DNA from 4 places in the Dysgonomonas termitidis genome. Region 2 is predicted to be linked to each of the others. Evidence: riboswitches for the same ligand, from Rfam matches in the RefSeq annotation. Region 2 holds a riboswitch; each other region holds the start of a gene.

Region 1 (4,132 bases), 2.5 Mb from region 2:
CAGGAGAGAAAACAGGATTGATGTCATATCCCATCATACCTTCTGTAAGATTTTTCGTCTCTTTTGTATCTATATTATACAGGTATATATCGGAGTTGGTAGACAAGGCATATTCCATCCCTTTTTTCTTCCGGCAGGTGTATGCAATGGATTTACCGTCGGGACTCCAGGCGAGTTGCTCTATTCCGCCGAACGGGAGCATAGGGCATTCGTAAGGTTCATCGCCTAAAATATCTATACCGTCTGTCATTTTTGTACCGTCATAACCGGCTATGAAGCTGTGGGGGATTTCCTCCACCCATTCCGACCAGTGTTTATACATCAAATCATCTATGATGCGGCCCGATGCTTTAGGCAGATCGGGGTATTTATCGGCAGTACGTTCTCCGTACTTTATATTTTTAATGTACAGGATTTTCTTCTCATCAGGCGAATAAGAAAATCCGTTGACACCGCCTTCTATGTCGCTTATCTGCACTCGTTCACTGCCATCAGGATTCATTTCCCAAATTTGCGAAGAGCCGCTTTCGCTACTTAGGAATGCGATCTTGGCACCACCTTTCACCCATACAGCATTGTTTTCGCTTTTGGCAGTTTGGGTTATCTGCTTTTTGTCCGAGCCATCAATATTCATGGTGAATAACTCCCGGTTGGTCTTATTCTGCTCGATGCTCACATAAGTGACTCCATAGAGTACTTTTGATTTATCAGGCGAAACTTGTACGTCGGATACGCGTCCGAAGCTGTAAAGGACTTCGGGGGTCATGATACCGTTTTCTACTTTTACGGTGGCTTTGCCGATCAGGGGGGCATCTTTCTCCGTGTCTTCTATTTTTGCGGAAAATTTACCGCCACACGAAACGACTGATGCGCCGAGTAATAATGCCATAATTGATTTATTCATATAGTTAAATTATATTTTATAGGTTCAAAGATATTTGTTTTTTGCAATACATACAACAAATGTGTCGACGCTCCAATTCAATTAGCAAATCTTTTTTTCGTTATCCCTAACCACACACAAGGTGCATCAACCAGCAACTTATTTTCTAAAAAACTTGACAAACCTGACACATTTTACATTTTTTCCCTGTACCCTTTACGTAAATCTTTGCGCCCTCCGCAGTAAAAAGTTGATTACACTCAAAAAGCGCAGATATACCCTGATTTATTACAACAAACAGTGAACAACCCGTATTTTGTCCTTTGGTAACTATCTTCCAAAAATCTGACAAACTTTACATATTTTCATATAGATATAAAACTTTACAAACCTGACAACTTTTCAGTTAACAGTTAGCAGTCATCAGTTAACAACTCGTATCTTGTATCTTGTTTACTCGTAACTTGTAACTGCCCTAGGGCGAAGTAACTTGTAACTGTTAAAAAGTTACAAAAGTTACACTTTTATCAATTATTTTCTCTCCTCAAAGCCAAGGTTTCTCTCCTCAAAGCTAAGGTGGGGGATTGAGGGGGCTGATTCATTCTTTCAAAGAGCTATGAGCTAGAAGCTAAATATATAGATAAAGTTATTTCACATACATTATATAAATCATTATAAATTTAATTCCATATCTTTGCACTAAGTTCTGGTGTTACAAATCCGCGTGCCGGACGAGTAATTAAAAGGGAATCAGGTGCAAATCCTGAACAGACCCGCTGCTGTAAGCTCTATTCAGTTAACAGTTAACAGTCATCAGTTAACAATGTTTCTGAAAAAAGTTTTTGAACAATACTCAAACCACTGATTGACAGTCATCAGTCATCAGCTATCAGTTAATAATTTTTGTTAACTGTTTACTGCTAACTGTTTACTGAAAATGGGAAGGCCGTTCAAAAATGGAGTAAGTCAGAAAACCTGCCGGAACATTATTAGTTGAAAGCTCGAGGTTTAGGCTTAAATACTATTTACAGACAACACACATACCTGTTCGTCTATTTTAGTCCTATACTAAAGGCATCTGATTCTAACTCTTATAAAATGAATCTTAAAGATGTTTGATCCTGTTACGTTCGTATCCCTCGGTCCCGGAGACCCGGAACTGATAACCTTGAAAGGTTTGAAAACACTGCAAGAAGCAGATTTGATATTTTGTCCGTCAACCGCCCTTCCCGGAGGAAAAAGCTCCTCACGGGCAAAAGATGTCCTATTGCAATTGAGCATCGGCGAATCAAAGCTGAACACATTCAATGTACCTATGAACAAAGACCGTTCTCTGGCCATTGAGAGCTACAAGGCTGTGGCGGAAGAAATATCGGACAGGTATAAATCCGGACATAAAATAGCTGTTACAGCCGAAGGTGATGCCGGATTCTACTCTACCATCTATTACATAAGCGAATATCTTACACAGGAGAATATACCGGTCAGCCGCATCGCGGGCGTACCTGCGTTTATAGCCTGTGGCACTCTGGCCAACATTCATATTGTGAAACAAGAGGAAGAACTCGAAGTTATTCCGGGTATCATAACATCAGCAGATGGTCTGGAAGAAAAGATCAAAACCGGCAAAACCGTTGTACTGATGAAAGCTTCCCAGTGCGAACAAGTAATAAAGGAAGCATTAGAAAATATTCAGGACATCACTTTCCACTATTTTGAAAATGCAGGAATCTCCGGCAAAGAAGTCTATACTCAGAACAGGGAAGAAATACTCAATCGTAAATTCCCTTACTTTTCACTAATAATAATCCGCAAATAAACAAATATGAAATTCCTTGCCCGTTCAATAATCCTGCTTGCTTTTGGCTGCTTCATAGCATGTAACCCGAATAAGAAAGACAGCAACAATATTTCCAGCATGCATGATACATTAAATATCAAATATGCAAAAGGCTTTACCGTATCCGAACATGGAAATTACAAACTGGTGGATATACATGATCCTTCCGGCGAAAGCGATACCAAGTATCAATATGCTTTATTGAAAAGAGGGGAAGATAAAACGGGCATACCTGCCGGATACCAGATTATAGAAGTCCCCGTAAAAAGCGTGGTGTGTATGACCACCCTGCAAATTTCCAATTTTATCAAATTAGACGCTGTAGACAAAATAGCGGGGATAACCAGTACCCGTTTCCTGTTTAATCCTCAGCTAAATGAACAATTGAAAACCGGGAAAACAAGCAAAATCGGTATCGAAGGGGAGTTTGACAACGAAGTGGTTATGGCTATCGATCCCGACATTATCCTTGTTTCGCCCTTCAAGCGCGGAGGTTATGATGCTATCCGCAATCTGGATATTCCTCTGATCAGCTTTTTAGGATATAAAGAATCGTCTCCTCTGGGACAGGCCGAATGGATAAAATTTACAGGGCTTTTATTGGGAATGGAAGAACAGGCAGGTAAACAATTCGATGAAATAGAAAAAAAATATAATAAACTGAAATCATTGGCCGGACCAGTGGCGCATAAGCCGGCAGTGCTTAGCGGGGAACTGCATTCGGGCAATTGGTATGTCGTAGGAGGGAACAGCTATCTGGCGCAACTCTTCCGCGATGCGGGAGCATCCTATTTTATGAAAAACGATGACGAATCGGGCGGATTTTATGTGGATTTCGAAACTGTATATTCTCAGGGCGCGAATGCCGAATACTGGCGTATGGTAAACAGCCACAACGGAACGTTCGGCTATGAAGCGCTGAAACAAAGCGACGCACGTTACACAGATTTCAAAGCATACAAAGATAAAAAACTTATCTATTGCAATCTCAGGGAAAAACCCTTCTATGAAAATACGCCTGTAGAGCCGGAAGTCGTACTGGCCGACCTGATAAAGATATTCCACCCCGAGCTGTTACCGGAACACACACCTGTATATTATGAACTATTGAAATAATGAAACATCATATAGTTTTACTCGCACTTATTTTTGCATCTATCCTGCTGTTTTTCATACTCAATCTTGTATTGGGAACTATCTCCATACCCGTAGGCTCTATCTGGAACATATTATCCGGAACAGGAGATGAACCGCTGATATGGCAGAATATAATCTGGAAATCCCGTTTTCCCCAGACACTGACAGCCTTGGTTGCGGGAGCAGGTTTATCTATAAGCGGGTTGCAGATGCAGACCGTATTCCGTAATCCCCTGGCCGGTCCCTCCGAACTGGGTATCAGTTCGGGCGCA
Region 2 (4,132 bases):
CTTTTTCCATATCTGTATCGGGAAAATGGCTGTTACTCCGTTGCCCACGCCTTCATCTGTGCTGATTAACAGTTCCCGCATGATGCATCTTCCTTCGGCAGAAGTATCCGTTCCATAATTAATAGAACTGAATACCACCTGATTGCCTCCCCGGGAGTGTATGGTGTTCATGTTATGGATGAAGGCTTCCATCGACTGGTGTACACGGCTCACTGTACGGTTTATGGCATGTTGGATAATTCTTTCGTCACCATGTAATCCGGTCAGGTCTTTTGATAAGTAATCCTCTATTGGTGTTTCGTAAAGGTGTTTGTAGTCCAGTCCGTTTATCTGTTCCAGCACTTTTATTTCTTCAATAAAACTACGCCTGACAAAAGGTGCCAGATAAAAATCAAAAGCAGGGATGGACTGGCCACCATGCATTTCATTCTGGGCTGTTTCCATGGATATGCAGCCAATCATGCTCGCTGTTTCTATACGTTTGGCAGGACGCGATTCTCCATGTCCGGCATTGAATCCATGCTGAAGTATCTTATCTAATGGGTGCTGTACACAAGTGAGGCTTTTGGTCGGATAATAGTCCTTGTCGTGAATATGTAAATAGTTTTGGCGGACGGCTTCTTTTACTTCCGGCAGCAGCAGATAGTCGTCAACAAAAGGCTTCGTAGTTTCACTCGCGAATTTCATCATCATTCCTGCCGGAGTATCAGCGTTCATGTTGGCATTTTCGCGTGTGATATCGTTCGATTTGGTCTCTATGATTTCGAGGAACATGTCCCGTGTTTTGGCCTTTCGGGCAATGCTGCGCTGGTCGCGGTAAGCGATATATTTTTTAGCTGCTTCTTTCCGTGGGCTTTTCATCAGTTCCACTTCTACCATATCCTGGATTTGCTCTACGGTCATTTGCTCGTTACCCTGGCAAGAGATAAAATCCGTGATGCGTCTTATCAGGGAAGAGTCTTCTCCTTGTTCGGTGTGTAACATGGCTTTGCGGATAGCTGCCATTATCTTTTCTTCATTGAAGCCGACTATGCGTCCGTCTCTTTTTATGACTGTCTGAATCATGGTTGTATTATGTTATGAGTAAAAGAAAGTATTCGACCCGCTTTCGCGTCGTCAATTGTTGATTAATGATACATTGCTTCAATGTAACTGACGGGGATAGAGACCAAAATAGGCGAAGAGAGATTAAAGATGTAAAGTCACCGCATATTCTATTCTATCGCTTTTCTCCCGAAAGCTACGAATGTATACACGGCAGGTCTTCTGACTTATTTCCCGGTTAGGAGCCTTCCCAATGTTCAGTTAACAGTGAGCAGTAAGCAGTTAACAAAATGATAACTGAAACTGATGACCGGTAACTGTCGATCAGTGGCGTGAGGGCCTAACCTTTTCTTGAAATTTACAGCTACGGGGATAGTTCAGGACTTGCACCTGATTCCCTTTTCATCTGATTTTATTTCAGAACCGTATATGGTAACAAAGGTAGATTATTTTTTTATATGGTTTTCAAAAATGAGATTTATTTATTGAAAAATAATGCCAAAGTTTCCCGAAATAAATTCTAAGTTATACAATATTAGATAAATAAAACTTTTATATTGTTGAAAAGTTTCCTAAATTGGATAATTTACGATATTAATTTATCTTTATTCCGGATGATTTGCCGATAACTACAGAAAAAAATATTTTCTCAAAATGTTATTATTTCGATTTTTTATTCCAACTTTGTATCTGATTATTGGTGTTACAAGTCCGCATCTTCGGATAAGTAATGAAAAAGGGAATCAGGTGCAAGTCCTGAACAGACCCGCTGCTGTAACCTCTTTTCAGTGAACAGTTAACAGTCATCAGTTAACATTCATTGATGTTGTTCCGAGCGATACCCAATGCCACTGGTCGACAGATAACTGTCTATCGGGAAGGCTGCACGGAGCAAGAGTGAGTCAGAAGACCTGCCAGTAATAGTATGATTTTGTCTTTCGAGGATTAGAGGCAAGTTGGAGAAGTAAAAATTCATGTTCGGATAAAGCTGGTTTTGTGCAACAGTCAAAGTTGCATTGTGTTGGTTATATATGATAACTAAGATCCCTGCAAGAGCCGCCGACAGAATCACTTATTCTCCCGGAGATTAATTTTATAAAGCAAACAAAATGGAAAATGTTTTGCCGGAGGACAAAGGTATGTCCGCTACAAAATTTGCCGATCTGATTTTGGAGGTCAGTACGATTCTGTTAGAGTCAGGCGCTCACTGTGAACGTATAAACCGGAATGTGCAACGTATTGCCGATACGACTTGTTTTAAGGTGGAGATGCTTCTCTCCTTTACTGCTGTATCGGTAACGGTTACAGATCGTGAAAATCCCGAAAATACAGTAACCGGAAACAAGCGGGTGAGGCATCATGGTGCGCATTTCGGCGTATTGACAAATACCAGTTTGTTAACATGGAAGCTGTTTGAGAATAAAATTTCGTTGGGTGAGCTGGAAAATTGCCTGAATGAGATAAAAGCCGCACCTAAACATCCTGTTTGGCTGATACGCGTTTTTATCGGGGTAGCATGTGGTTGTTTATGTTTGCTTGCCGGAGGCGACTGGATGGACGGAGCTTTTGCCTTTATAGCGTCACTCATGGGGCTTACAGTGCGTCAGGAAATGGTAAAAAAGGGTTTCAATCTGATGGTTGCCGTTGTATGTTCTGCTTTTGCGACTACAACGATCTCCGGCATGAATGTATTGTTCGGTTGTGGCTTATCGCCCGATATATCGGTAGCAACCGCTGTCCTGTTCCTTATACCGGGGGTCCCGTTGATTAATTGTATTATAGATTTGCTGGAGGGGTATATACCCACGGGAATTGCGCGTGGGGCATTCGGCGGCTTTATTTTGTTATGTATAGCGATCGGCATGTTTATGAGTATGTCATTGATAGGTATTAATAATTTTTAGAGATGATGATAGATATATTAAGAGATGCTTTTCTAAGCTTTTTTGTAGCAATAGGCTTCGCGCTTCTTTTCGAGACCCCCCGAAAAGCTTTGCTGATTGCAGGATTGTTAGGAGGGGTAGGGCATTGTATCCGGTTTGTGCTGTTGCAATTGGATTATGGTTTGGTCGCATCTACACTTTGCGGGACTGTATTTATCGGGCTTGCCGGAATTTATTGCGCCCACCGTATACATACGCCTCCTGTCGTTTTTACGCTTCCTGCCTGCATTACGATGATTCCCGGCTTATATGCATACCGCACGATGCTCGGTTGTATCAGGATATACGAAGAGGGGATGGATAATAAAGGTTCGTCATTGCTGCAGGATACCGCATATAACTTTATTCTTACCTCTTCGCTATTGTTTTGTCTGGCGATCGGTATTTGCATTGCCGCACTCGTTTTTCGTAAAAAAAGTGTGAAAGATATAAAGAAAATCAGGGATTTGGGTATAAAGATTTTTTGAACTAATAAAGACTTGAATTCATCAATTGAGATGCTTATAAGCATTTCTTCCTGAAGGCAGGGGATGGCTAAAGTGTTAAGAATATCTAACCGGATGTAATAAACCGGGAATGGGGGCGACTAACCTTTTGTAGGTGGCTTTTATTGCTTAATTAGATAATAGCCGGGATTTAATAATGCATTTCCTATTATAACTTATTCTTGTTGTTTTACTTACTGATACAAAGAGTTGGCTCGTGTCCTTAAAAAAGCTTATAATCAAGGATTAATTAAAAGGGAAATCCTCTGGAAATAAGTTTTTATGTATATTTGTAAGCTTTAATCAATTAAATTAACAAATACTCAAATATGAATATAGCTCTCATCGGATATGGTAAAATGGGACATGAAATAGAAAAGATAGCTGTTTCGAGAGGTCACAATATTGTATCTGTCATAGATGTAAATAATACGGATGATTTCGGTTCGTCCGCGTTCAAAAGTGCTGATGTGGCAATCGAATTTTCTACGCCTGACAGTGCGATAGATAATTACAGAAAATGTTTTGCTGCACACGTTCCTGTAGTTGCAGGAACAACAGGTTGGCTCGAACATATGGATGAAGTGAAAAAAGCGTGCTCGGAAGGCGTACAGACTTTCTTCTATGCATCGAATTATAGCCTGGGAGTAAATATCTTCT
Region 3 (4,132 bases), on a different contig from region 2:
ATGGATTTTTAGTACCGAAGTCGAATAAAAACCAACGGAAATGAAACGTCCATCGAATGGAATAGCTACAGACGCGGCCCATTCCACAAAAAACAAACTGACCCGTTACCGGGGAATCGACCTTAGTACCGGCAGGCAAATCTTCCTGGAGGATTTAGGTAACCAAACGGTGAATATAGGCGAGTTCCTGGGTGTGGTTGCGGCTGTAAAATATATCATCGAAAATGATTTCCATCCCAGGGTTATTTACACAGACAGCATTACGGCTATAACCTGGTTTAACAACAAAAGAACGGCATCAGGGAAGAGAAATACGGAACTGGAGAAAGCCGGGGTCTTTTTGAAAGTGTTTTCTGCAGAAGTAGATAAGATTGATGTATTGCACTGGAAAAATGATTTATGGGGGGAAACTCCGGCGGATTTCGGATGCAAATGATAAGATGTGAATATTGTTAGACCGGTGCTTTCCTGTCTTTCCTGACAGGAAAGCACGCTTATTTTAATGATTACTATGGCAAAGAAAAAATCGGAAATAGATAAACTGGTAAGCTTACCGGAGAAAGAATACCTGGAGCTGCTGGAAGCCCAAATGACTCTCAACGCGTTGAAAATAGCGGGAGTGGAAGAGCTTCCCCTGTATAAGGGTATCAAAAGCATTATAGAAGACGGACGGGTGGAAATACATAATAAGCCCATACAAAAAAGATACAGGTGAAATTAATCTTTATCTTTGTAAGCATCCCGGAACAGAGAAGAAAAAGGGGCCGTATACAAAAACAAATAAAACCGAATGAATAAGAAGCAACTGACAACCCTGGCCGCCAGGAAAGCCGGGGTATCCCAAAAATATATAGCCGACAGCTTAAACCCGGTATTGGAAACTATTATAGAAGTATTGTCCGGAGGGAACAATATCACCATACAAGGTTTCGGGTCATTTCAGGTAAAGACAATGAAGGAACGCAAGTCAAGAAATCCGAAGACAGGAGAGTTGATTGTCCTTCCGGAAAGGAAGGTTGTTAAGTTTAAGCTGGCAAACGGAAACCAGGTAAAATGACCCGCTTTCTATCCTACCTGTACCTGATGCGAATTATTCTTCTAAATTAATTCATATTAATTAGGATTAGTTTTGAAATTTATCCTACCTTTGTCAACTGTTTTGGTGCCACTTTCTGCATTCGTAGATAGTGGTGAAGAGGGAATCAGGTGCAAATCCTGAACAGACCCGCTGCTGTGAGTTCTTAATAGTTTTACACATTCTTATGCCACTGGATAAATCCGGGAAGGCGTGTAAAATGGAACGAGTCAGAAAACCTGCCAGAGCAAATTTTGTCAGGTCTTTTTTGTGTCCTACTTTTTTATACGTGGAAATTACTCTGGTAAAGTCTATGTATCCGGAATACAAAAAAGGATTGTCTAAAGAGGTTTTATGAAGATAAAGCTGTATACGCTTATTATTGTATGTTCATAGTATTAAACCATGCCTAAGTATGGTCTCATGTATGAAATAGTACTATACGATACAAATAATTGCTTATATTCAGATAGTTATATCTTTGACTTCTATTGTCAGAAGACCTGCCAGAATTGATCAATTAAAAAGCTTTCGGGAAATAAGGCTTGAGAACCATAAAAAGATTCTCTCACTACAAGGTGAGGATTCATTATTATTTTTTCTGTTTCCTTAAGTTCCGAGAGCCATGTTTATTCTTTTTTAGAAGAAATTGGGCATGCTTTTTGTGATATATCTATATGTCCGGTTTTTAATTATTGAAACGCCAAGTTGAATTTAAATAATAACAAATGGAAGCATATAAAGATTTTAAAGGGACCAAGTGGAAAGAAAAAATCGATATAAATGATTTTATCTTAAAAAATTATACAGAATATACAGGAGATGAATCTTTCCTGGAAGGCGCAACAGATGCCACTACAAAGCTATGGAATAAGCTAAGCGAGATGTTTAAGGTTGAAAAAGAAAAAGGTGTTTATGACGCTGAAACCAGAATTCCTTCTCAGATCGATGCTTATGGCGCAGGGTATATAGACAAGGATCTGGAAAAAATAGTAGGTGTACAGACAGACAAACCTCTCAAGAGAGCTATCTTCCCTAACGGCGGGCTTCGCATGGTACAGCAAAGCCTTGAAGAATACGGCTACAAACTCGATCCGGTTACAACAGAAATATTTTCCAAATATCGTAAAACTCATAACGAAGGTGTATTTTCGGCATATACCGACAGTATCCGCCGCGCCAGAAGCAACGGCTTATTAACAGGCCTGCCCGATGCATACGGACGTGGTCGTATTATCGGAGACTATCGCCGTATTGCTCTTTATGGTGTAGACAGGTTGATTGCCGAGCGTGAAAAGCGTTACAAGGAATGTGACCCTATCGTTATGACAGATGATCTGATCCGTCTTCGGGAAGAACTGAATTCACAGATACAGGCACTGAAAGCCCTGAAACGCATGGCTGCTGATTATGGATTCGACATTTCAAATCCCGCGACCAATGCTCAGGAAGCTATCCAGTGGACGTATTTTGGTTATCTGGGAGCTATTAAAGACCAGAATGGCGCAGCAATGAGCCTGGGACGTGTGACCACCTTCCTCGATATTTACATCGAACGGGACTTAAAAGATGGCATTATCACAGAGAAAGAAGCTCAGGAGATGATCGACCATTTTGTAATGAAACTCCGTATTGTTCGCTTCCTCCGTACAAACGAATATAATGAACTATTCTCGGGAGACCCTGTCTGGGTTACCGAGTCGATCGGCGGAATGACCAATAACGGGCGTACGATGGTAACCAAAAACAGTTACCGTATGCTGCACACCCTCTATAATTTAGGCCCGGCACCGGAACCGAATCTTACAATCCTGTGGAGCGACCGATTACCTGAGGCATGGAAGAAATACTGTGCGAAGGTATCTATCGATACATCTTCTCTCCAATACGAAAATGACGATCTTATGCGTCCGCAACTGGGAGATGATTATGGTATTGCATGCTGTGTATCGCCAATGCGTATCGGGCACCAGATGCAATTTTTCGGAGCCCGTGCCAACCTGCCGAAAGCATTGCTTTATACTATCAATGGAGGTAAAGATGAGAAAACAAAGGCTCAGGTATTGCCTAAACACTGGGTAGAAAAGATTTCGGGCGATTATCTCGAATTTGACGAAGTATGGGAAAAGTTTGACCGTACCCTCGACTGGGTTGCCGAGACTTATGTGAAAGCACTGAATATTATCCATTATATGCATGATAAATACTCATATGAGGCCCTCGAAATGGCTCTGCATGATGTAGATATCGTACGCACACAAGCCTTTGGCGTATCCGGCCTTTCTATCATCGCGGACTCGTTTGCCGCCATAAAATACGGAAGAGTACGTATTGTAAGGGATGCTGACGGAGATGCGGTAGACTATATACAGGAAAAAGATTATGTTCCTTTCGGAAACAATGACGATAATACAGACCAGTTTGCCATAGATATAGTGGAGACGTTCATGCAAAAAATCCGTAAGCGCAAAATGTATAAAGACGCGATCCCGACCCAGTCGGTATTGACTATCACATCTAATGTCGTTTATGGCAAGAAAACGGGAAATACTCCAGACGGACGCCGCGACGGAACTCCTTTTGCACCGGGTGCTAATCCGATGCACGGACGCGATACCAGAGGAGCCGTAGCATCATTGTCATCGGTAGCTAAACTTCCGTTCGAACATGCAAACGACGGTATATCTTATACATTCGCCATCACTCCTAATACACTGGGTAAGAACCGTGAGGAAGAGGCTCAGAACCTTGCAGGACTGATGGATGGATATTTCTTGCAAACGGGTCATCACCTGAATGTGAATGTGTTCGACCGTCAACTATTGGTTGATGCGATGGAGCACCCCGAGAAATACCCTCAACTCACAATCCGTGTATCCGGTTATGCTGTGAACTTCATCAAGCTGACTAAAGAGCAGCAGCTGGATGTTATAAACAGAACAATTACAACTACGTTCTAATCTCACATAAAGCTAATAAATCAGGCAGTTAGAAATTTTCTGCCTGATTTTCTTCAATATGAAAGGTCGTATTCACTCGTTTGAAACATTCGGCACC
Region 4 (4,132 bases), 2.5 Mb from region 2:
TGTTTATACCTTGGTTGTAGGGTTTCTCCACAGTTGGTTCCGTTTCGCTGCACGATGTTATCAGCACCATAGCTGCCAGAGAAAACAAAGGAACGAGTTTTTTCATTAGCATAATGATTTAATTTTAATTAAAGGTTCTCTATAATACATACAAATATAAGCATCGTTTAGCTTAGTTGTATTTTAAAACTGTTAATTAACATTTGGAAAGTATACCGTCTCAAATGTTAAAACCTGAGAAGGCTACCTATACAGACTCTATAAAAGCTTCAGAAAAAGATACCAATTACCTCTTTAAAAAAGTAAAAAGCAAGAATGAAAGCTACAGCCAGTTTCATTACTGTTCCGGCCATAAATCCAATGAAGGCTCCAAATCCGGCTTTAAGAGCGGGTTTCGGTTCTTTGCCGTCTATCAGTTCTCCGATGAAAGCTCCTAGAAATGGGAAAAGGATGATACCGAAGGGTTGAAGAAAGAACAGACCGAAGATAATTCCTATTGCACTACCCCAAATACCTTTCTTTCCTCCGCCGAATTTCTGGGTACCCCATATAGGGATATAAAAATCCAGTATCTGTACAATGATGACAACAATGGCCCATATGATTAGAAACCGGGAGGAAAATTCAACCTTCGATGTGAGGTGTAACAGGAAAATACCTGCATAACTGAGCGGAATGCCCGGCAATACGGGTACGATACAGCCGATTATACCCGTGATAATGAGTATCGCGCCTATTATGGTAAGAATAATATCTATAGCCATCCGTTATATATTTCTACAAATATAGTAACTAAATGGATGCCTAATAGTCACCGGTTTTAAAATAAGTCCATCAGGTTATCCATATCTGCCCAGTACAGATGCGTGTAACCTGCGATGACATTCTTATAGCGCAATAGTTTGGTATCTGTGGGTTGCCCTTTGGCTGTGTATTGTTGTACAACGCTTTGTTGTTCGCTTTTTATGGAAGAATAGTGGAATTCGTGTCCTTTGAGTAATACGCCGTTATATTCGAATTGCCTGTAACCCAGTTTGAGCCTCATATTCTCCATTGTGGCTTTTTGGTCGAAAATATTTACCATCGCGTATTCAGTACCGTCTTCATCGGAAATGGATGATGAAAGGTACATCATGCCACCACATTCGGCGAGTGCTTTACCTCCGGCTTCAACGTAATGGCAGATACTGTCCTGCATCGTCCGGTTATTATTTAATTCGCTAAGATATAACTCCGGGTATCCTCCGGGCAGATAGACAAAATCAGATTCAGGCAGATGCTTGTCGTGCAGCGGGCTGAAATAAGACACAGCGCCTATCCTTTTCAGGTATTCCATATTTTCATGATACATGAAGTTAAAAGCCGCATCACGGGCTACGCTTATCCTTAACCCCTGTAAGGGTACGTTAATTTCTTTTATTACTCCTGCATCCGATTCTCTTTTTGCTGTAACGGACAGTAGCCTGTCTATGTCTATATGTTTTTCTATCAGGGCAGCAGCCTTGTCGGCGAAATCATCGAAGCGGTATTGTTCGTCGATATTCAATCCCAAATGGCGGGACGGTATTTCTATATCAGTATTTTTAGGCAGATAGCCCAATGGCTCAAGTCCTGCATCGTGGCAGGCATCTTTTAAGAAATTGTAGTGGCTTTCGGAAGCTACAAAATTGAATATGACGCCTGTAATATTTATCTTATCGGAGAAATTCTTGAAGCCATAGAGCAGGGCCGCTGCCGAATAGGCCATCGATTTTGCATTCAGGACTAATATGACAGGTATATCCAGTTTCTCTGCTATTTGCGCGCTGCTTCCATTCATGCGGTCGTATCCATCGAATAGCCCCATGACACCTTCGGTGATACAGACATCTTTATCCGACGAATATTTATTATACAAATACTTTATATGGCTTTCCGACGATAAGAACAGGTCGAGATTGACAGATTCCTTTCCTGCCGCCAGGACGTGATATTTCGTATCTATATAATCCGGCCCGCATTTAAAGGGTTGTATGTTCAGCCCTCTGTTCCGGAGTGCTCTTAATAAACCTAAAGTAACTGTAGTTTTACCGGAGCCGGAAGCTATCGCCGAGATAAGGAAATTGGATGTATATGTCATGATTCTTCTTTTTCTTCAGCAAAAGTATAAAATATGGGATATGAAACCCGTATCGGTGTATAGAAAATAATATACTTGCAAATTATTTCCTTAAATACTTTTTTCTGATATTTAAAAAAATTAACTTTGCTGCCGCTAAGGTGATGTAAACAGACATCCGTCTTTTACATAAAAAGGGAATCCGGTTAAATTCCGGAACAGTGCCCGCTACTGTAAGCTCTATTCAGTTAACAGTTAACAGTCATCAGTTAACAATGTTTCTGAAAAAAGTCTTTGAACAAGACCAAATACCACTGATTGAAAGTTATCATGCATCAGTCAACTGTTATCAATTCTTTGTTGACTGTTAACTGCTCACTGTTAACTGAATGTCGGGAAGGCCGTTCAGAGATGGAGTAAGTCAGGAAACCTGCCTAGCATACAATAAATTAAATATTCTCGGGGCCAAGAATATAATTACTAACATTATACTTCGCATTTTAATGAGAAAAAAAGTATTGGTTACAGCCATCCTGTGCTGTATTGTAAGCATGGCATTTGCCCAAATGACCTTAAAGGGAAAAGTCGTGGATGAAAATGAGAACCCTGTTGCGGGTGCCAGTGTATGGATCGAATACACCACACTGGGAACTTCGACGGACGAGAACGGAGAGTTTAGTTTGCAGAGAGTACCCGAAGGAAAACACACTTTAAGAGCATCTGCTCTCGACTACAATGGAGATAAGATTGATGTTGCTTCATCCCGGGGTGATATCTTATTTATCTTAAGGAAATCACCTCTAAAGTTAAATGAAGTAGTAATTACAGGTACAGGTACGCACAACAGACTAAAGAATACCCCTGTAGCAATGGATATGATTACCAAAAAGGAACTGGAGAATATCAATATTCCCACATTCGATAATGCCATGATGGCTGTCAGCCCGTCATTTTCTTTCATGACCACGGCTATGGGTTCTTATATGCAGATGAACGGATTAAGTAATCGTTATATACTTGTATTGGTAGATGGGAAAAAGCTTGCAGGAGATGTGTCGGGTAATACAGACCTGTCGCGGATAAACATGAAGAATGTAAAGCGTATAGAGGTGCTTAAAGGTGCGGCATCGGCATTATACGGATCGGAAGCAATGGGAGGAGTTATTAATATTATTACTGAAAATCCTAAAGAGTCAGTATTTATCACATCCGATACCCGTTATGCCGGATATGGACAATTTTCACAGGCTATAAACGCTGATGTAAATTACAAATGGTTTTCATCTTCAACATCCTTTCAGCGTAACCAGAGCGATGGCTGGCAGTTAAACACGCAGGAGACATCGGGTGATAAGCTGATAGATACAGATAAAATGGCCGTGAATACAAATTATTCTGATGTGGTGAGCCAGAAATTCACTGTGAGGCCGAATAAATCCCTAAGCATATACGCAGAAGGAAGCCTCTATGACAAGAAGCTGAAAAGGCCTGTATCGTCATATGCGTATGATATGAAATATGAAGATTATAATATAAGTGCGGGAGCAAGGTATCTCCTTAAAGATCTGGCTGTAATCACACTGGATTTATATACCGACAATTTTGAATATTACCGTGAATATATCAAGGATGATGGTAATTATAAAAACGGGGATGAATCGAAGGAAAGAAGACAGAAATATTATGACGCTAACCTGAAAGGCATATTCAGCTTAGGTAAATACAATCGCCTTTCGGTAGGAACGCAATATCAGTTGGATTATATTGAAAGTCAGTCGGATACAAAAGATGGTTCGAGAGATGTATATACATATTCGGTATATGCGCAGGATGAGATAAAGCTGCTGGATAGCAGGCTGCAATTCGTGCCCGGCTTCCGCTATGTTTATAATGAAGCATTTGGAAATAGGTTTACGCCGAAGTTGTCGGGAATGTATTCACTCGATCATTTCAATTTCAGGGCGTCTTATTCGGCCGGATTCCGCGCTCCGGATATGAAAGAATTATATACAAGAACCATAACGCGTTCTACAC

The links. Region 2 has a riboswitch for cobalamin ahead of ACYQ3L_RS04670 (threonine/serine exporter family protein). Riboswitches for the same ligand answer to the same signal wherever they lie in the genome.
Region 1: linked by a shared signal. The riboswitch ahead of ACYQ3L_RS14775 (precorrin-2 C(20)-methyltransferase) and the one ahead of ACYQ3L_RS04670 (threonine/serine exporter family protein) in region 2 are both predicted to bind cobalamin.
Region 3: linked by a shared signal. The riboswitch ahead of pflB (formate C-acetyltransferase) and the one ahead of ACYQ3L_RS04670 (threonine/serine exporter family protein) in region 2 are both predicted to bind cobalamin.
Region 4: linked by a shared signal. The riboswitch ahead of ACYQ3L_RS14720 (TonB-dependent receptor) and the one ahead of ACYQ3L_RS04670 (threonine/serine exporter family protein) in region 2 are both predicted to bind cobalamin.

What each region holds. Positions count from the first base shown of each region.
Region 1 covers NZ_BAAHYD010000002.1:2,548,448-2,552,579, reverse strand. Annotated here, with positions in the region: gene dpp5 (dipeptidyl-peptidase Dpp5) at 1-904, opposite strand, end outside; cobalamin riboswitch at 1,574-1,880, shown strand; gene ACYQ3L_RS14775 (precorrin-2 C(20)-methyltransferase) at 1,995-2,702, shown strand; gene ACYQ3L_RS14770 (ABC transporter substrate-binding protein) at 2,709-3,839, shown strand; gene ACYQ3L_RS14765 (iron chelate uptake ABC transporter family permease subunit) at 3,839-4,132, shown strand, end outside.
Region 2 covers NZ_BAAHYD010000002.1:56,565-60,696, forward strand. Annotated here, with positions in the region: gene ACYQ3L_RS04665 (anaerobic ribonucleoside triphosphate reductase) at 1-1,065, opposite strand, end outside; cobalamin riboswitch at 1,240-1,487, opposite strand; cobalamin riboswitch at 1,726-1,977, shown strand; gene ACYQ3L_RS04670 (threonine/serine exporter family protein) at 2,154-2,948, shown strand; gene ACYQ3L_RS04675 (threonine/serine exporter family protein) at 2,951-3,454, shown strand; gene dapB (4-hydroxy-tetrahydrodipicolinate reductase) at 3,802-4,132, shown strand, end outside.
Region 3 covers NZ_BAAHYD010000001.1:946,811-950,942, reverse strand. Annotated here, with positions in the region: gene ACYQ3L_RS03670 (hypothetical protein) at 1-44, shown strand, start outside; gene ACYQ3L_RS03665 (ribonuclease H family protein) at 41-436, shown strand; gene ACYQ3L_RS03660 (hypothetical protein) at 512-715, shown strand; gene ACYQ3L_RS03655 (HU family DNA-binding protein) at 791-1,057, shown strand; cobalamin riboswitch at 1,144-1,336, shown strand; gene pflB (formate C-acetyltransferase) at 1,804-4,035, shown strand; gene pflA (pyruvate formate-lyase-activating protein) at 4,094-4,132, shown strand, end outside.
Region 4 covers NZ_BAAHYD010000002.1:2,530,660-2,534,791, forward strand. Annotated here, with positions in the region: gene ACYQ3L_RS14705 (family 20 glycosylhydrolase) at 1-106, opposite strand, end outside; gene ACYQ3L_RS14710 (DUF456 domain-containing protein) at 270-764, opposite strand; gene ACYQ3L_RS14715 (cobyrinic acid a,c-diamide synthase CobB) at 821-2,119, opposite strand; cobalamin riboswitch at 2,241-2,550, shown strand; gene ACYQ3L_RS14720 (TonB-dependent receptor) at 2,602-4,132, shown strand, end outside.